Geomonas sp. RF6: one gene and its partner. The protein of the gene in region 2 interacts with the protein of the main gene of each other region in a pairwise test. Links are inferred from orthologs where the notes say so. Each region holds a gene or a part of one and is shown on either strand. Other genes may lie near its edges. The genes, in order: rplK and prmA.

The links.
Region 1: the proteins of prmA (region 2) and rplK interact in binary tests that used the Escherichia coli proteins (3 or more experiments, as listed by UniProt). The link is inferred for Geomonas sp. RF6 from one-to-one orthologs.

Annotation. Positions count from the first base shown.
Region 1 is NZ_CP087999.1:2,883,504-2,893,250, reverse strand. Bases 310-3,179 are described here. They hold rplK (50S ribosomal protein L11), read right to left. Parts: upstream 2,021-3,179; coding sequence 1,598-2,020; downstream 310-1,597. Other genes in these bases: tuf (elongation factor Tu), read right to left, coding at 3,172-3,179; rpmG (50S ribosomal protein L33), read right to left, coding at 2,950-3,099; secE (preprotein translocase subunit SecE), read right to left, coding at 2,613-2,798; nusG (transcription termination/antitermination protein NusG), read right to left, coding at 2,072-2,599; rplA (50S ribosomal protein L1), read right to left, coding at 873-1,574. Outside these bases: rplL (50S ribosomal protein L7/L12), read right to left, coding at 1-127; more of rplJ, read right to left, coding at 175-309; more of tuf, read right to left, coding at 3,180-4,362; LPW11_RS12430 (YgiQ family radical SAM protein), read right to left, coding at 4,974-6,791; argC (N-acetyl-gamma-glutamyl-phosphate reductase), read right to left, coding at 6,881-7,921; rpsI (30S ribosomal protein S9), read right to left, coding at 8,175-8,564; rplM (50S ribosomal protein L13), read right to left, coding at 8,587-9,015. UniProt on the Escherichia coli protein: Forms part of the ribosomal stalk which helps the ribosome interact with GTP-bound translation factors.
Region 2 is NZ_CP087999.1:1,538,523-1,548,168, reverse strand. The notes cover bases 4,703-7,471. They hold prmA (50S ribosomal protein L11 methyltransferase), read right to left. Parts: upstream 6,666-7,471; coding sequence 5,739-6,665; downstream 4,703-5,738. Other genes in these bases: LPW11_RS06635 (pyruvate, water dikinase regulatory protein), read left to right, coding at 6,928-7,471; LPW11_RS06645 (16S rRNA (uracil(1498)-N(3))-methyltransferase), read right to left, coding at 4,999-5,736; LPW11_RS06650 (hypothetical protein), read right to left, coding at 4,703-4,976. In the rest of the region: aminofutalosine synthase MqnE, read left to right, coding at 1-605; mqnC (cyclic dehypoxanthinyl futalosine synthase), read left to right, coding at 638-1,702; hisC (histidinol-phosphate transaminase), read left to right, coding at 1,731-2,777; LPW11_RS06655 (ribonuclease D), read left to right, coding at 2,990-4,123; more of LPW11_RS06650, read right to left, coding at 4,200-4,702; more of LPW11_RS06635, read left to right, coding at 7,472-7,740; LPW11_RS06630 (response regulator transcription factor), read left to right, coding at 7,778-8,452; LPW11_RS06625 (DegQ family serine endoprotease), read left to right, coding at 8,766-9,646. UniProt on the Escherichia coli protein: Methylates ribosomal protein L11.

The DNA of each region.
Region 1 (9,747 bases), 1.3 Mb from region 2 along the record:
CAGCAACTGCCATCGGTGCTGCTGCGGAAACGCCGAACTTCTCTTCCAGCTCTTTCACGAGCCCTGCGAGTTCGAGGACGGACATGTTCTCGATGAAGCTGATTACTTCTTCTTTGGTAATAGCCATTTTCTATCTCCTCCGTGGGATATTGTTAGATCGTTAGTGGGTAAGCTCTACTGGCCGTCTTTCTGGGCCCTGATAGCGTCGAGCGCGCGTACGAAGCCGCCCGGAACGGCAGCAAGGACGCGTACGAAGTTGCTGGTCGGTGCCTGGAGCGTGCCCAGCAGGCGGCCCAGCAGCACTTCGCGGCTCGGCATGTCTGCCAAAGCCTGGATGTCGGCCACGCCGATAGCCTTGCCGGTCAGCACACCAGCCTTCAGCGTGAAGGGGTTGGTGGCATCCTTGGCAAACTTCGACAGCACTTTCGCTGCTGCGACCGGATCGTCGTAGCTCAGAGCGATCGCGGTGGGACCGGCGTAGTAGGGGCTCAAGGCCTCTTTGTCGGTGCCCTTGGACGCGATGTCGAGCAGGGTGTTCTTCACAACCTTGAACTCGACGCCTGCCTTGCGCAGCTCGTTCCTGAGCTCGGTAGCCTGGCCCACGTTCATGCCGCGGAAATCCGCGAGAAACGCAGCCTGCGCCCTCAGGAGCTTGTCGTGCATCTCGGCAACAAGTTGCTGTTTGTTTTCCTTATTCAAGCGCTTTCCTCCTTTCTTTTGGTGTATGGGGCGGGGCCCGGCCAAAGTCAGGAAGTTGCGGGAATTTTCCGGCAACGTCTGCAAGTCTCGGTAGGTCGCCCGATCCGGCTATTAAGCACCCCCCCCGGGGGAGGGTGCGCCTACTGTCTTTGACTTTGGCTTTTGAAGCGTATCTATTTGAGGCTGGCGGTTACTTCGGCGAGATCGATCGGTACGCCGGGGCCCATGGTGGAAGACACGGAGATCTTCTTCATGTAGGTGCCCTTGGCGGCGGCAGGCTTCGCCTTCTGAAGAGCCTCCACCAGTGCCAGAACGTTTGCTTTGAGGGTCTCGGCCGGGAACGATACCTTCCCTACCGGAGCGTGGATGATGCCGGCCTTCTCGACGCGGAATTCCACCTTGCCGGACTTCGACTCCTTGATGGCGCGGGCGAGGTCGAAGGTGACGGTGCCGACCTTCGGGTTCGGCATCAGACCGCGGGGACCGAGGAGCTTGCCGATCTTGCCGACGACGCCCATCATGTCCGGGGTGGCGATGGCGGTATCGAACTCGAACCAGCCGCCCTGGATCTTCTGCACGAGATCGTCAGCACCGACGTAGTCTGCACCGGCCTCGCGGGCCTCGCGCTCTTTCTCCCCTTTCGCGAAGACGAGGACGCGGACTTCCTTCCCGAGGCCGTGGGGCAGCACGACTGCGCCGCGCACCATCTGGTCTGCGTGGCGGGGGTCGACGCCGAGCTTCACCACGAGGTCGACGGTCTCGTCGAACTTCGCGAAGGAAGCGCTTTTCACCAGCTCAAGCCCGTCCGTGAGGGGATAGCTCTTGGTCCTGTCCACCTTGGCCAGAGCCTCTTTAAGCTTTTTAGTAGTAGCCATTTCCGTTTACCCTCTCTTTATCTTTAAACTATTTCAACGCCCATGCTGCGCGCGGTGCCCTCGATCGTCTTCATTGCCGCTTCCAGACTTGCGGCATTGAGGTCGGGCATCTTCTTGGCGGCGATCTCGCGAACCTGGTCCTTGGTCAGCTTACCCACCTTGTTCTTGTTGGGGGTAGCGGAGCCGCTGGCGAGGCCGAGAGCCTTCTTGATCAGGATCGGAGCCGGCGGAGTCTTGGTGATGAAGGTAAAGGAGCGGTCGGCGTAGACCGTGATCACCACCGGAGTGATGGTCCCCTCGTCCCCCTGCGTCTTGGCGTTGAACGCCTTGCAGAATTCCATGATGTTGACGCCGTGCTGACCGAGCGCCGGGCCGATCGGCGGCGAGGGGTTGGCCTTTCCGGCGGGAACCTGCAGCTTTATATAACCTGTAATCTTCTTGGCCATTGCTAAACTCCTTTATTCTTTCCGTGACTTCCGGATACTTTGCGCGGTTCCCTACTGCTTCTCCACCTGCATGAACTCGAGCTCAACAGGTGTCGCCCTGCCAAAGATGCTGACCATGACCCTCAGTTTCCCCTTGTCGGGCTTCACGTCCTCCACAACGCCGGAGAAGTTCAGGAAGGGGCCGTCGATGACCCGTACCGTCTCTCCGACCTCGAAAAGGACCTTCGGGCGGGGCTTCTCGGCCCCCTCTTCCATGCGCCTGGTGATCTTTGCCACCTCTTCGTCAGGAATCGGGAAGGGATTGTTGCCGCCGACGAATCCGGTCACCTTGGAAGTCTCCTTGACCACGTGCCAGCTGTCGTCGTTGAGCTCCATGTTGACCAGTATGTAACCGGGGAAGAACTTCCTGGTGGAAGTCCGCTTCTCCCCTTTTTTCAGTTCGACTACGGTCTCACACGGGATCAGGATCTCTCCGAAGAGATGCTCCATCTCGAGATTTTTGATGCGCTCCAATAAGGAGAGGCGCACCTTGTTCTCGAAGCCGGAGTAGGTGTGAACGCCGTACCATTTGTGTGCCATGTATTTACGTCCTCTAGCGGAGTATAACCCTGATGAGCTTGGCAAGGAGAGCGTCGCAGGCGCCAAGATACAAAGAGATGAGAACGATGATGACAACGACTACCTGAGCTGTGGAAATGGTTTCCTTGCGGGTAGGCCAGGTCACCTTGGCAAGTTCAGCCTGTACTTCCTGGAAGAAATTCTTACTTTTCGCCAGCACTAGTCACACCCCGTATCGCTACTGTGAAATAAAAATGGCAGGCCAGGAGGGATTCGAACCCCCAACACCCGGTTTTGGAGACCGGTGCTCTAGCCGTTAGAGCTACTGGCCTGCAACAGGGGCTTGGCAGCGAGACCAAGCCCACACTATGTTATTTCGTTTCCTTGTGAGGAGTATGCTTGCGGCAGAAGCGGCAGTACTTGGAGAACTCCAGCTTCTGGGGGGTCGTCTTCTTGTTTTTCGTGGTGGTATAGTTGCGCTGTTTGCACTCGGTGCAGGACAGGGTGATGATGTCTCTCATGACTGTATCCTCTTAAAGCTTGTACTTTTTCGCTTCACCCCCGTGTGGAGGTGAAGCGAAAAACTGTCCTGCCTAGGCTATGATGGAGCTTACCACCCCTGCGCCGACGGTGCGGCCGCCTTCGCGGATTGCGAAGCGAAGCCCTTCGTCCATGGCGATCGGGGTGATGAGGTTCACGGTGATGGCGACGTTGTCGCCCGGCATCACCATCTCGGTCCCCGGCTCGAGGTCCACAACGCCGGTCACGTCGGTGGTCCTGAAGTAGAACTGCGGACGGTAGCCGTTGAAGAACGGGGTGTGGCGGCCGCCCTCTTCCTTGGAGAGGATATAGGCTTCTGCCTTGAACTTCGTGTGGGGGGTGATGGAGCCCGGCTTGGCCAGAACCTGGCCGCGCTCGATGTCCTCACGCTTCACGCCGCGCAGCAGCGCGCCGATGTTGTCCCCTGCACGACCTTCGTCCAGGAGCTTCCTGAACATCTCGACGCCGGTGACGGTCGTCTTGGCGGTGGTCTTGATGCCGACGATCTCGATCTCCTCGCCGACCTTCACGATACCGCGCTCGACGCGGCCGGTGGCGACGGTACCACGACCGGAGATGGAGAAAACGTCCTCGACCGGCATGAGGAACGGACGGTCAACAGCACGCTGCGGCTCCGGGATGTAGGAGTCGACTGCGTCCATGAGAGCAAGGATCGCCTGCTCGCCGAGCTCGCCCTTGTCCCCTTCGAGCCCTTTCAGAGCGGAACCCTTCACGATGGGGATGTCGTCGCCCGGGAAGTCGTAGGAGGAGAGAAGCTCGCGAACTTCCAGCTCGACCAGTTCGAGGAGCTCCTCGTCGTCCACCATGTCTGCCTTGTTCAGGAAGACAACGATGTAGGGGACGCCGACCTGACGCGCAAGGAGGATGTGCTCGCGGGTCTGCGGCATCGGGCCGTCAGCTGCGGAAACAACCAGGATAGCGCCGTCCATCTGGGCAGCACCGGTGATCATGTTCTTCACGTAGTCGGCGTGACCCGGGCAGTCCACGTGTGCATAGTGGCGCTTGTCGGTCTCGTACTCGACGTGTGCAGTAGCGATAGTAATACCGCGCTCGCGCTCTTCCGGTGCGTTGTCGATCTGGTCGAACGCCTTGAACTCAGCCTGACCTTTACCTGCGAGCACCTTGGTGATGGCGGCGGTAAGAGTGGTCTTGCCATGGTCAACGTGACCGATGGTCCCGATGTTAACGTGCGGTTTGGTTCTTTCGAATTTTGCTTTGGCCATTGTAGGAATCCTCCCGTTATATACCGAAACTATAGCAATTTGTGAGTGCTTTGGGGGAGTGGAGCCCACAACCGGATTCGAACCGGTGACCTCTTCCTTACCAAGGAAGTGCTCTGCCTACTGAGCTATGTGGGCTTGCGATGTTGTTTGGAGCGGGAAACGGGACTCGAACCCGCGACCCTCAGCTTGGAAGGCTGACGCTCTAGCCAACTGAGCTATTCCCGCCTGAAGCTTTTTGACTTGATGTGCTACCAGCCTTGCCAGTGCATGCGACCTTCGGTCTCCTGACCAAGGGCGGCGCCCATCTCGTCTGCAGTTTTTATGGTGGAGGGAGGAGGATTCGAACCTCCGAAGTCGATGACGACAGATTTACAGTCTGTTCCCTTTGGCCGCTCGGGAATCCCTCCAGACGTTGCGCGGAAAGTTTTTCTGGAGCTGGTGATGGGACTCGAACCCGCAACCTGCTGATTACAAGTCAGCTGCTCTGCCAATTGAGCTACACCAGCCTGACCACCTGCTCCGCCGCTCCGTGTTTGGTGCGGCAAACGAAGCCCAACTTTTAAAGCAAAACGCTCCGGGTGTCAATCATTATTTTTTCAGGGTTGTGAAATTTATTTCCCGGGTCCCGCCGGGCCCCGCTTCCCCCCGAACAGCTCCGCCTCCTCCGAGCGTCGCCCGCAGGCTCGCAGGGCATCGAGGCACGCCTTCCTCTGCTCCGGAAGATGGTATAAAAGCAGAGCTTTTTGCTGCCCCTTCTCCCGGTCGGTCCGGGCCACGTGCACCTGCTCCCCGGTGAAGGGATCGATCCCTGTGTAATACATGCACGTGGCGAGCGTGCCGGGGGTCGGGGTGAAATCCTGCACCTGCTCCACCTTCATTCCCCACCGTTTCAGGATGAGCGCCAGGTCGACCATGTCCGAGAGGGTGCACCCAGGGTGGCCGGAGATGAAGTACGGAACGATGTGCTGCCTCTTTCCGTGCTTTGCACTCTGCCGCTCGAACGCCTCCCGGAACTTCTCGAACGACCCCTTCCCCGGCTTTCGCATCGTCTCCGTCACGCGGTCGCACAGGTGCTCGGGAGCAACCTTCAGAAGCCCCCCGACGTGATGCCCCAGGAGTTCCCGCAGGTACCCCTTCTGGCGCTCCAGGAGATCGTAACGTACCCCGGAGGAAACCGCAACATGCTTCACCCCTTTTACCTGCCGGCTGGAGGCGAGAAGCCGGGCGCTCCTCCTGTCGTCGGTGACGAGATTGTGGCACGGCGCGGGAAAGAGGCAGCTGTCACGGCGACACCTGGAAAGGGCCGCGCTATTGCCGCAGGAGAGGCCGTACATATTCGCGGTCGGGCCGCCGATGTCGGTGACGCTACCCCTGAACCAGCCGTGACCGGTCAGACGCTCCAGCTCCGAGAGTATCGACTCTTCCGAGCGGGACTGGATGATCTTTCCCTGGTGCTGTGCGATAGCGCAAAAGGCGCAGCCACCGAAGCAGCCGCGATGGCTGGTTATGGAGGCACGGATCTGCTCGTATGCCGGGATCGCCTCCCTGTAGGAGGGGTGGGGCGCCTTCTGAAAGGGGAGCGCATAGAGGGCGTCCAGCCCCTCGGGCTCCAGCGGCAAGGACGGCGGGTTACACACCAGGTAGCGGGCGGCGTGAGGCTGTACCACCGTTTTGGCGCAAAAGGGATTCTGCTCCCCGGCATAGAGCCGAAAGGCCTCCGCATACTTCGCCCTGTCCGCCGCCACCTCCTCGAAGGAAGGGAGCTGCAGCACTGCCGCACATTCCGGCAACGTGGAAGCGGCAAACGCGGTGCCTCGAACGTCCCGGATCGACGCGAACGGCTCACCCTTCAAAAGTCGCTCCGTCACCTCCAGGAGCGGCCGCTCTCCCATCCCGAAGACGAGAAGGTCAGCCTTCGCGTCCAGGAGGATGGAGCGGCGCACCTTGTCCTCCCAGAAGTCGTAGTGGGCAAGTCGCCTGAGGCTCGCCTCGATGCCGCCGATCACCACCGGCACGTCGCGATACGCCTCTTTCAGCCGCGAGGTGTACACGATGGTGGCGCGATTGGGGCGGGCGCCGTGCTGGTTTCCGGGGGTGTAGGCATCGTCGCGGCGCAGCTTTCTTGCGGGGGTGTAATGGGCGACCATGGAGTCCATGGCACCCGCCGCGACCGCGAAGAAAAGGCGCGGGCGCCCCAGAGCCATGAACGGCTCCTTGCTGCGCCAGTCGGGCTGGGCGATGATACCGACGCGAAGTCCTTTCGACTCGAGAAGACGTGCCAGAAGGGGAACACCGAAGGAGGGATGATCAACATAGGCATCGCCGGTGACGAAGACAACGTCCAGCTCGTTCCATCCCCGCTTCCGCGCTTCTTCTGCGGTCATGGGAAGGAACTGTCCCGGCCTGCTGCCGGAGATCACTTTTTTCATAGGTTCCTGTAAAGCACCCGAAAGGGCGCAGCACTGCCAGCAGAGCGTCCGCCCCCTCCCCCGAGAGGGAGGGGGTACGGAAAAAGGGATTACGGGAAGACTCCGAGCATGTCGAGCCCCAGCGTCTCGGGGAAGCCGCAGAGGAGGTTCATGTTCTGCACCGCCTGGCCGGAGGCGCCCTTCACCAGGTTATCGATTGCGGAGACGACGATGATGCGGCCGGTGCGCTCGTCCACCGCGATGCCGATGTCGCAGAAGTTGGAGCCGCGCACGTGCGAGGTGGCAGGAAACGTCTTCTCCGGAAGGATGCGCACGAACGGCTCGCCGTCGTAGAAGGTCTCGTAAAGGGTGATCAGCTCGGAAGCCGACACCTTCCCCGCTGGATTCACATGGATAGTGGAGAGGATGCCGCGGTCCATCGGAACGAGATGCGGCGTGAAGGAGATCACCACGTCGGTGCCAGCCAGAAGCGAGAGTTCCTGCTCGATCTCGGGGATGTGTCGATGCACCCCGCCTACGGCGTACGCTTTGAACCCCTCGTTCACCTCGCAGTAGAGGTTGTCGACCTTGGCGCCGCGCCCCGCGCCGGAGACGCCGGAGGCCGAAGAGACGATGATGGAGGAGGGATCGACGACCTTCCCCTTCAAGAGGGGGGCCAGACCGAGGATGATGCTCGTCGGATAGCACCCCGGATTGGCAACGAGAGAGGCATTGGAGATCTCTTCCCTGCGCAGCTCCGGGATGCCGTACACCGCCTCTTCCAGAAGCTCGGGATTCAGATGGCGGTCGTACCAGCGCCCGTACACCTCGGCGTCGTGCAGGCGGTAGTCGGCGGAGAGATCGACCACCACCTTCCCCATCTTCAGGAAGGTCGGCACGACCTCCATCGCCGCCTTGTGCGGCAGCGCGGTGAATACGATGTCGACCTTCTCCGCGATGTGCACAGGCTCCAGGTGCTCCAGAACTATGTCCATCCGCCCGCGCAGGGTGGGAAAAATGTCGCTCACGAGTTTCCCCGCGCTCTGCTCGGAAGTGACACAGGTAACGGCGACCTCGGGGTGGTTGTGGAGTATGCGCAAGAGCTCTACACCTGTGTAGCCGCTTGCTCCGACGATGGCAACCTTCAGCATGAACGCCTCCTTGATCATTGGAAGCCGCCGGCGCCCCCTCCAGCGTGGATGCGTGCCTGCGGCTCCTGAGATTCTACCCTTTCGCTACTGCGTCCCGCAACAGTCATGACAACAGGAGGGGGACAGGTACCTGGAGCCAGCCCCCTTCATCGGGACAAGCCGATGCAGGAGAGTTTTCAGTACAAACAGCAAAAGGAGGAGCCCTTGCGGACTCCTCCTTTGCCTAACCTTGAATTGCCCTTCCAGAAAGCTATTAGCGCTTGGAGAACTGGAAGCTGGCGCGAGCTGCCTTCTTGCCGTACTTCTTTCTTTCCTTCACGCGGGAATCGCGGGTGATGAACCCGGCTTTCTTCAGCGTGCCGCGCAGATCGGCATCGGCCTCGATGAGGGCCTTGGTGATGCCGTGCTTGATAGCGCCGGCCTGGCCGGAGTCGCCACCGCCCCTGACGGTCACGGTGATGTCGAACTTGCCGAGATTCTCCGTGATCTCCAGCGGCTGGTTCACGATCATCTTGGAGGTTTCCCTGCCGAAGTACTGGTCGATCGGCTTGCTGTTCACAGTGATTTCGCCACTGCCGGCCTTGATCCAGACCCTGGCAATCGATGACTTCCTTTTCCCCGTTGCATAATAGCTTGCTGCCATTTGATATCTCCTGATGGACGAATTATATATTCAGAGTCTTAGGCTGCTGAGCCTCATGCGGATGAGATCCACCGGTGTAGATCTTCAGTTTCTTCAGCATGTGGCGAGCCAGCTTGTTCTTCGGGAGCATACCCTTGACAGCTTTCTTCAGCAGGTCTTCGGGCTTCTTCTCCAAAAGTTTCCCTGCGGTGATCTCTTTGAGACCGCCGGGGAACGCGGAGTGGCTGTAGTAGGTCTTGTCGGAAAGCTTCTTGCCGGTGAGGGCAATCTTCTCGGCATTTACGACGATCACGAAGTCGCCGGTATCGACGCTGGGGGTAAAGGTAGGCTTGTTCTTGCCGCGGAGCACGTTGGCAATCTCTGTCGCAACACGGCCGAGCACCTTGCTATCCGCATCAACCAGGTACCAGTCCCTGGCAACATCATCTTTTTTAGCAACTTGCGTTTTCATCGAAACCTCACAGCTATCGGAATTGTCAGTCGGACACACAGAAAGTTGAAAATTTAATTGATTTGAAGAAGCATGTCAAGACAAAAAGTCGGCAGGCGTCTTTTCTTAACATTACCTCACCCGTCACCTTCCAGTAAAGAGTGTAAAGGCGGCTCCCCCGCCCCCGGCGCGCACTCCAGCGGAATCAGTTCCTCCGGATAAAACACTTCCATCAGGCAAAGGCCTTGGGGGGGCGCCGTCATCCCCGCCTGACGCCGGTCACCCGTCTTCAGAAGCCGGGAGATGTCATCGGGTGTCATCCTCCCCTGCCCCACCTCCACGAGCGTCCCCGTCATGACGCGCACCATGTTTTTCAGGAAGCCGCTGCCGTTCACCTCCAGGTGGAGGAACTCCCCCTCCTCGCGAAGCTCCAGCGAGTGAATGGTCCGCACCGTCGTCTTTGCGGCGCAGTTGGAGCCGCGGAAGGCGGCGAAGTCGTGTTTCCCGACAAGGCGACGGCACCCCTCGCGCATCGCCTCGATATCGAGGGGAGCGCCGAGGCGCCAGGAGTAGAGGCGGGAGAGGGGCGCCCGCAGCGGTCTCGTCTGGATCGTGTAGCGGTAGTGCTTCCCTGTCGCGTGGTAGCGCGGATTGAAGTACAGCGGAACCTCTGAGGCATCGCGCACCGCGATGTCCGGCGGCAGGTTCGCGTTTAGCCCCTCACGGAATGCGCGGAGCGGCAGCCCCTTTTCC
Region 2 (9,646 bases):
TGGAGCGCCTGAAAGAGGCGGGACTCGGATCGCTTCCGGGCGGGGGGGCCGAGATCTTTGCACCGGAGGTGCGAAACCAGCTCTGCCCCGAGAAGATTTCGGGCGAGCAGTGGCTCGCCATCATGGAAGAGGTGCATCGCAGCGGGCTCAAGTCGAACGCCACCATGCTCTACGGCCACCTGGAGAGCGTGGCGGACCGGGTGGACCACATGCGCCGCCTGAGGGAGGTGCAGGACCGAACCGGAGGGTTCCAGGTTTTCATCCCGCTCGCCTTCCAGCCGGAGCACTCCGAGCTGAAGATTGCGGGTGGGGGCACGACCGGCGTCGACGACCTGCGCACCCTCGCGGTGGCTCGGATCTACCTGGACAACTTCGCGAATGTGAAGGCGTACTGGGTCATGCTGGGGGAGAAGATCGCCCAGGTGTCCCTCGCCTTCGGCGTGAACGACCTTGACGGGACAGTGGTGGAGGAGCGCATAGGCCACGAGGCGGGCGCCGCCACCCCGCAGACCATGAGCCGCGACGGCATCATCTCCCTCATCAGGAAGGCGGGGAGGGTTCCGGTGGAGCGGGACACGCTGTACCGCGAGTTGCGAGTGTACTAGGTCGGACCGGTCCGACAGAATCAGGTGACGATATGCTGGAGACGATTTCCAAAAAAATAGCCGCTGCGGAGCCGCTCGACGCGGCGGAGGCGCTCTGGTGCCTGACCGAGGGGGATCTCCTGGCGGTCGGCATCCTCGCCGACGGGGTGCGCCGCGCCATGCATCCGGTGGGGCGGGTCAGCTTCGTCGTCGACCGCAACGTGAACTACACAAACGTCTGCCAGTCGCAGTGCAAGTTCTGCGCGTTCTACCGCAATGTCGAGGACCCGGACGCCTACCTGCTGGAGACCGCGGTCATCCTGCAAAAGATCGAGGAACTGGTGGCGCAGGGGGGAACCCAGCTCCTGATGCAGGGGGGATTGCACCCCTCCCTCACCATCGACTACTTCGAGGAGCTCTTCCGCACCATCAAGGGGCGCTTTCCGAAGCTGCAGAACCACTCACTCTCCCCCGCGGAGATCACCCACGTGGCCGAGCTCTCCGGGCTCACCGTGCGCGAGGCGCTCCTCCGGCTGAAGGGGGCGGGGCTCGACTCTGTTCCGGGGGGCGGGGCGGAGATCCTCGTCGACAGCGTGCGGCAGGAGATATCCCCGAAGAAGATAGGGTGGCAGGGGTGGGCCGCGGTGATGCGCGAGGCGGCGGCGCTCGGGCTACCCACCACGGCGACGATGATGTTTGGCAGCCGCGAGCGGCCTGAGGACATCGTGGAGCACCTCTTCAGGATCCGCGACCTGCAGGACGCCGGGGGGAGCTTCACCGCCTTCATCCCCTGGACGTACCAGCCGGGGAACACCGAGCTCGGGGGCGAGGGGGCGACGGGGGTGGAGTACCTGAAGGTGCTCGCGCTCTCCCGCCTCGTGCTGCGAAACGTCCCGCACCTGCAGGCGAGCTGGGTGACGCAAGGGGCGAAGCTTGCGCAGGTGGCGCTCTCCTTCGGCGCGGACGACCTCGGCGGTACCATGCTGGAAGAAAACGTGGTGGCGGCTGCGGGATGCCAGTTCCGCATGTCGCAGCAGGAGATGATCGAGCTGATCCGCGGCGCCGGCTTCACCCCCGCCCGGCGCACGACCGTGTACGAGATTCTGGAAGAGTACTGATAGAAGGCAGAAGAGGAAAGGAGCACCCATGATCCCCTTGAGGCAAAATATCGCAGAGATGGCGGGGTATGTCCCCGGCTTCCAGCCGGCGGATGCCGCATCGTACATCAAGCTCAACACGAACGAGAACCCGTACCCGCCGGCACCTTCGGTTCTCGCCGCCATCGCTGCCGAGGCGGGGGAGGGGCTGCGCCGCTACCCGGACGCCGCAAGCCGGCTCGCGCGGGAGGAGGCAGGGCGCCTCTACGGTTTCGACCCGTCGTGGGTTATCATGGCGAACGGCTCCGACGAGGTGCTGAACAACCTGATCAGGGCCTTTGCCGGTGAGGGTGAGGAGGTGGCCTACGTCCACCCGTCCTACTCCTACTACGGCACCCTTACCAACATCCAGGGGGCAAGGGTCCGCACCTTCGGGCTCACCGACGACTTCCAGATCGCCGGGCTGCCGGAGCGGTACCAGGGGAAGCTCTTCTTTCTCACCAATCCAAATGCCCCGCTGGGATTCACCTATTCCCAGAGCTTCATCGCCTCCCTTGCCGAGCGGATCGACGGGATGCTGGTGGTGGACGAGGCGTATGCGGACTTCGCGGATGAGAACTCTCTCGAGCTCGTGAAGAGCCACGAGAACGTGGTGGTGACCCGCACCTTCTCCAAGAGCTACTCCCTCGCGGGGATGCGCCTCGGGCTTGCCATCGCGAGGCCGCAGGTCATAGATGCGCTGAACAAGATCAGGGACCACTACAACCTGGACCGCCTCGCTCAGGCGGCGGCAGCAGCGGCGCTGAAGGACCAGGAATACTTCCGCTCCTGCGTGGCGAGGATCCGGGAAACCCGCGAACGGTTTACCGCGGAGCTCCTGCGGCTCGGCTTCCAGGTCATCCCTTCCAGCGGCAACTATGTCTTCGCCACACCTCCGGGGGGGGACGGCGCCGCTCTCTACGAGGCGCTCTACCAGCGCCGCATCCTGGTGCGCCACTTCACCGACCCCCTGCTGCGCCACGGGGTGCGCATCTCCATCGGGACCGCCGAGGAGATGGCAAAAACGGTCGAGACGATAGCGCAGATCGTCGCCTGACCCACGTCTGAAGGGGGGCGCTCCCCCGTGTTGCGCCCCTTCGCGCGAAAATGTACAATGTTTTCTGGTCGTTCGGGCTATACTCCTTCTTGCACTGCGCGGTGCAAGGCTGTATTATTCTAAGCTGTTAATCTGACTAATGCAGGGAACGAAGAGAAACTCTTCTCTCTCTAAACAATCGACAGCATGTAAATGCGGAACGGTGGGAACTTTTGCTGAAGAAAAAGGATGCGGGCAACCCCGCGACGACAAACCTGGTCACCGACCAACATACGCTCGACCTCCTCGTCGAGCGGCTTTCCAAGGAAACGCTCCTCGCCTTTGATCTGGAAGCGGACTCTTTGCATCACTACACGGAGAAAGTCTGCCTGATCCAGGTGTCCACCCGGCAGGAAACCCAGCTCATCGATCCCCTGGCGCCAATCGACGTGAAGGTGCTCGCTCCGATCTTCGCCGACCCGAACGTCAGGAAGATCTTCCACGGTGCTGACTACGACATGCGCTCCCTGTACCGGGATTTCGGCATCACGGTGGTGAACCTTTTCGACACCATGATCGCCAGCCAGTTCCTGGGGGAGAGCGAGTTCGGCCTAGCCGCGCAGCTGAAGAAGCGTTTCGGGGTCGAGCTGGACAAGCGCTACCAGAAGGCGGACTGGAGCAAGCGCCCCTTCTCGCCGGAGATGATCGAGTACGCCATGAAGGACACCTCGCTCCTCATCAAGCTGTACGAGCAGCTGGAGTCGGAGCTGAGGGTGAAAGGGCGTCTCGCCTGGGTGGAGGAGGAGTCCGAGCTGGTGGCGAAGGTGCGCTCCGCCTCGCGGGAAGGGGAGCCCCTCTTCACCCGCTTCAAGGGTGCCTCGCGCATGAAGCCGCGCGAGCTCGCGGTACTGGAGGAGCTTTTGCGCTTCAGAGACGAGCGGGCGAAGGCTGCGGATGTCCCTCCTTTCAGGATCCTCGGGAACGACGCCCTGCGCGAGCTGGCGGAGAAGCAGCCGCGCAGCAACTTCGAGCTGGTGGCGGTGAACGGCCTCTCCTCCAAGCTCATCGAGAGGCTCGGGCGCGGGATTCTGCAGTCGGTCGCGGCGGGGCTCGCGGTGCCGCAGCAGAAGCTCCCGCAGATCCCTGCGGCGAAGCGGCCGGTGCTCGACAGGCTTCAGGAGGACCGGGTGAAGAAGCTGAAGGCGTGGCGCGAGGCAAAGGCGGCCGAGCTTGGGCTCGGGGTCGGGCTGGTGGCGAACAACACCCTCCTGGAGGCGCTCGCGGAGGAAGGATCCGAGCCTGGCTCTTTGCTGAAGCGCTGGCAGACGGAGGCATTCGGCGAAGAGCTCTCGACGCTGAGCCTATAGAATCTTCATCAAGATGAAAAAAAGGCGGGGCTCCCGAAAGGGGGCTCCGCCTTTTTTTTCGCCGGTTGCTCCAAACCTATTCCAGCCAGTCGAGTCCCTTTACCTTCTCACCCTTTTCCTCTTCGTGCTGAGGGAGCGCTTGCGGCGACGGATTTTCCTCCGCCGGCTTCGGCTCGTCCGGTGGGAAGAGGTCCTCAAGCTCGAAGCCACCCTTCCCGAAGGAAGATGTACTCCCCCCGCTTTTCCCCGTGCTGTTCAATTCGGAGAAGTGGATGAAGTCGTCGAGGGTGAATTCCCCCTTCATCCCTTCTTGCAGTGCGGTTGCACCTGGCGGGGGTGCTGCCGGTGGTGCCTGCTTCGGAGCGGGATGCTCAACGGCAGACGCTACTTTTTGCCGAGACGGCTTTGCCGCCGTCACGGCATCGGGGGAAATTGCTTCTGTTGCCGGAAGGTCGAAGGGGGCCGGTTCGGCGGTGGCGATGACGACGTTCGCCGGGGGAGGCTCTGCCGGAGGCGCTACCCGCAAAGGAGGCTCGGGGGGCATCGTTGCCGCCGGAGGGGGCTCGAGCGGCGTGCTGTCAAAGGCGAAGTCGTCGGGGGAAAAGTCGGCGGCGCCGGCTGCCATGGCGGGGAGGGGATCTGCAGCCGATGTCGGCGGGGGAGCCGCAAAGGGAAGGTTGCCGGGGACTTCCGCATCATCCGGTGCTGCTCCCGTTTGCTGCTCCTCTTTCGCGGGTGGGTGGACCAGGGCGCGGATGTTGAAGCTCGCCTTGAAGGCGGCCAGGTCCTTGCCGCATTTCCTGCAGGTGTCGTGGAACTCGAAGCTGTTGAAACCGCACTTGGGGCATTTCATAGCTCTGGCTCCTGTTGTACTGTTACCCTAAATCCCCCCACTGGAACTGCAGTATGGCGATGACGGCGAGACCGGCAGTCTCCGTGCGCAGGATGCGTCTGCCGAGGGAGACGGGGATGAAGCCGCAGCGGCGCGCTGCCTCTACTTCCTCGGGGGTGAGCCCCCCTTCGGGGCCAACCACGACCGCCACGCTCTCCGGAGCGGCAGTCGCTGAAAGTGCCTGCCTAAGCCCGGTGACCTCCTCCCCTTCCCAGAGCAACAGCTTAACAGAGTGCTCCGACCCCCGCAACACGGCCTCCAACTTCCCGCCGAGAAGGACGGCAGGGACAGATCTCCTTCCGCACTGCCGGGCCGCCTCCTGCACGATCTTCTCGCAGCGGTCCAGGCGCCCCGCCTCGCGCCCTTCCTTCAGCTTGACGACAGAGCGGGCAGCGGCAAACGCCACTACCTCGGCGACTCCGAGCTCCGTCGCCTTCTGCAGCACCATGTCGAGCTTCTCCCCCTTCGGAAGCCCCTGGTAGAGGGTGATGCGGGGAGCCAATTCCTCCTCCCCGGCATCGCTCTCCGTTATGCGCACGGTGAGGCTTTTGGCCTCCACCGCCTCGATGGTGCCGAGATGGCGCCTGCCGGCGTCGTCGGTAAGGGCGACTTCCGCCCCCTCCTTCAGGCGCAGCACGCGCACCATGTGCTTGAAGAGCTCTCCGCTGACATGCGCCCTTTCCCCTTCGATGGTGTTGGGGCCGAGAAAGAAGGAACGCATCGCTACCCTCTTTCTTCCTTGCGGAAGGTGAGGCAGCTCCATTCCGCCTCTGTCGGTGCCTCCACGGCGGTAAGGGTGGAGAACGCGGCGCTTACCATCGCTGCCTTCTCCGTCAGGATCCCCGAGAGTATCAGCCACCCCCCCGGCCGCACGACTGCGATGAGCTGGGCGGAGAGGCGCACCAGCTCTTCTGCGAGGATGTTCGCGAGGACGACGCCAAACTCCTCCTTCAACTCCGCGAGGTCGGTGGTGGACGCTGCGACCCTGTCCGCGACGCCGTTGATGGCGAGATTCTCCTCCGTCACCCGCACCGCCTCCGGGTCGATGTCCACCGCCACGATCCTCTGCGCGCCCATGAGCGCCGCGGCGATGCTCAGAACCCCCGAGCCGGTGCCGACGTCGAGGGCCGGCTCCGGGAGGGTGCCGTTCCCGTGCTGAAGCCAGATCCGCTCCAGCGACTCGAGGCACATCCGGGTGGTGGGGTGGGCCCCCGTGCCGAAGGCCATCCCCGGGTCGATCTGGATCATCAGGTCCCCCTCGGCCTCCTGGTATTCCTCCCACGTCGGCTTGATGACCATTCTCTCCCCGATGCGCACCGGTTTGAAGTAGGCCTTCCAGTTGTTGGCCCAGTCCTCGTTGCGGATCGTGGATACCACGGGGGGGACGTACACGAAGCCGTCGAAAGAGGGGCCGTGCTCAACGAGGAACCGCTCCACCTTGCTGCGCGTCTCCTCGAGTGCGGGGTCCAGCGGCAGGTATCCCTTCACCTGCTTCACCGGGGAGTCCTCGAGGGAGTCGAGGGAAAAGGTGTCCAAATGGAGATTCTCTATGCTCACGCCGTTTCCGGTCAGCTCCACGAGAAAGGCCGCCAAACTGTCCACCATGGCGGCCGGTACTTCACAGGCGATCTCCGCCCAGTCCGTAGTCATCTTTTGGGGTGCTCCTTGCCAACTTTTTTCAGGTAACCTAGCAGAATAGCGGGCTCCAAGGCAATCAAAACCTTGACAAGTGAAAAAAGAAGGGGCCTAATTATAATTAAAACGAGGATTTTAATGACAAGGTCCGTTTCCGGAGGCTTTTCCCATTAATTTAGTTTTTGCGTAATACTAAAAAAAATGGTATATATCTAATGAGTTGCGCGGTCGGGGGTGTAACTCCCCCATATAAGAGGATTTTTTGGTGATAGATGCCATGAAGCACGTCTATCTGCTTTCTGACGCAACGGGTGAAACTGTTGAGCGGGTGGCGCGGGCGGCGCTGACCCAGTTCAAGGATGTGGACGTCAAGCTGCACAGGGTGGGACAGATCCGCACCCGGGACGACATCGTCCGGGCGCTCGACGAGGTAAGCCGCGAGCCGGGGATCATCTTTTACACCCTTGTAAATACCGAACTCGCGCAGCTGGTCAGGAACGAGACGGAGGCGCGCGAGCTCGAGGCTGTCGATCTCATCACCCCCCTCCTTTTCAAGCTGGCGGAGTTTCTCCACATGCCGCCGCAGAAGTTGCCGGGGCTGCAGTACCAGATGAACTCGGAGTACTACCGCAGGATGGAGGCGGTGGACTTCACCGTGAAGCAGGACGACGGCCAGGAGCCGCGCAACCTGCACAAGGCCGACATCGTGCTGGTAGGGGTGTCCCGGACCTCGAAGACGCCGCTATCGATGTACCTCGCCCACAAGGGGTACAAGGTCGCCAATGTACCGCTGGTCCAGGGAATCGAGCCACCGAAGGAACTCACCCAGGTCGAACAGAACCGGGTCGTCGGACTCATCATCGAGCCCCAGCGGCTGGTGGACATACGCAGTGCACGCCTCAGAAACCTCCGGCAGAGCCCGCGGGGGAGCTATGCAGATTACAAACAGGTGGAGGACGAGCTTTCCTTCTGCCGCAGATTTTTCCGGTCGCATCCCGAGTGGCTGGTAATCGATGTGACGAACAAGTCTGTGGAGGAGTCTGCAGCCGAGATACTGAGCAGGCTCCACGGCGAAATACGGCACGACTAGCTTACCTATTACACAAGTACAGAGAGAGGAAATGGACATGAGAATCCTGGTAGTTGAAGATGAAAAAAAGGTGGCGAGCTTTATCAAGCGCGGCCTCGAAGAGGAGCAGTACGAGGTTCATACTGCTGCCGACGGCGAAGAGGGGCTCAAGCTCGCGCTGGAAAAGCCGTTCGAGCTGATCGTGCTCGACTGGATGCTGCCTAAGAAGGATGGATTGAGCGTTTTGAAGGAGCTGAGGGAGAAGAAGAATACCACCCCGATCCTCATGCTTACTGCCAAGGACTCTGTTGAAGATATCGTAGCAGGACTCGATTCCGGTTCTGACGACTATCTCACCAAGCCGTTTGCCTTCGCCGAGCTTCTGGCCAGGGTGAGAGCGCTGATGCGCAGAAGCGAGCTCGACAGGGGCGCGGAGATCCGCTTCGCCGACCTCAGGCTCGACCCGGTCACCCACAAGGTGTGGCGCAAGGAGAAGGAGATCGATCTTACCGCGAAGGAGTACGGGCTCCTCGAGTACTTCATGCGCAACCCGCACCAGGTGCTCACGAGGACGATGATCGCGGAGCATGTCTGGGACTACACCTTCGACAGCTTTACGAACATCATCGACGTGTACGTGAACTACCTCAGGAAGAAGATCGACCGCGACGCAGACAAGAAGCTCATCCACACCGTGCGCGGCGTAGGGTACATCCTCAAGGAAGAGGAATAGTTCCTCCCCTCCCTCACATATAGCCGGCTCCCGCACCCCGGGCGCTGGCGATGAAACAGACAGCGGACGATTCTTTGGCGCGACTACAGCCAGGGATATCGTCCGCTGCTGTTTTTGGGGCGCCCCGCCCCCTTGCGCTCCCCTTTAGAAGGGTGTTGACAAAGAGTGGCCGCATGATTACTTTCTGTCTCGTTTGCTGGGGCACACCCGCCCCTTCCTGCCTTTACGGCTACGATCGTATTGTCCAAGAGCCGCTTTGCGAGAGCGCCCGTGGCGCCCGTTTTTTATCAAAGAGAGCTTTCCAGGAGGTACCATGCGGAAACGGCCACTTAGCACCCTTATCCACCTCGTCTTCACCCAGATCCTGCTCTTTGCCTGCACCGGGGGCGCCTACGCCTCGAGTGCCCCCCTCCCCGATTTCGTCGCGCTGGCAAAGAAGCTGAAGCCGACCGTCGTGAACATCAGTACCTCGAAGACTGTGGGCCCGAAGAAGATGCAGCATCCGGGGGGGGATCCTTTCCAGGAATACTTCGAGCGTTTCTTCGATCAGCCGCGCCAGGCGTTCAAGCAAAAGAGCCTCGGCTCCGGCTTCATCATCAGCGACGACGGCTACATCCTCACCAACAACCATGTGGTCTCCGGTGCGGACGAGATAACGGTGAAGCTTTCCGATCGCCGGGAGTTCAAGGGGGTGCTGAAGGGGAGGGACGAGAAGCTCGATCTCGCGCTGATAAAGATAGAGGCAAAGGCGCACCTGCCGGTGGCGACTCTCGGCGACAGCGACAAGCTTGAGGTCGGGCAGTGGGTGATGGCGATAGGCAACCCCTTCGGACTTGCCCAGACCGTCACCGCAGGGATCGTCAGCGCGGAGGGGCGAGTCATCGGCTCGGGTCCGTATGACAACTTCATCCAGACCGACGCCTCCATCAACCCCGGAAACTCCGGAGGGCCCCTTTTCGACACGAAAGGGGATGTCGTAGGTATAAATACGGCCATCCTCGCCGGAGGGCAGGGGATCGGCTTCGCCATACCGGTAAACCTCGCGAAGGAGATCATCTCGCAGCTGAAGGAGAACGGCAGGGTGACGCGTGGCTGGCTCGGTGTTTCGGTGCAGCCGGTGACGGCGGATCTCGCTGCCTCCTTCAACCTGCCGGAGGAGCAGGGCGCCCTGGTCGCGGAGGTCGTGGACGGCAG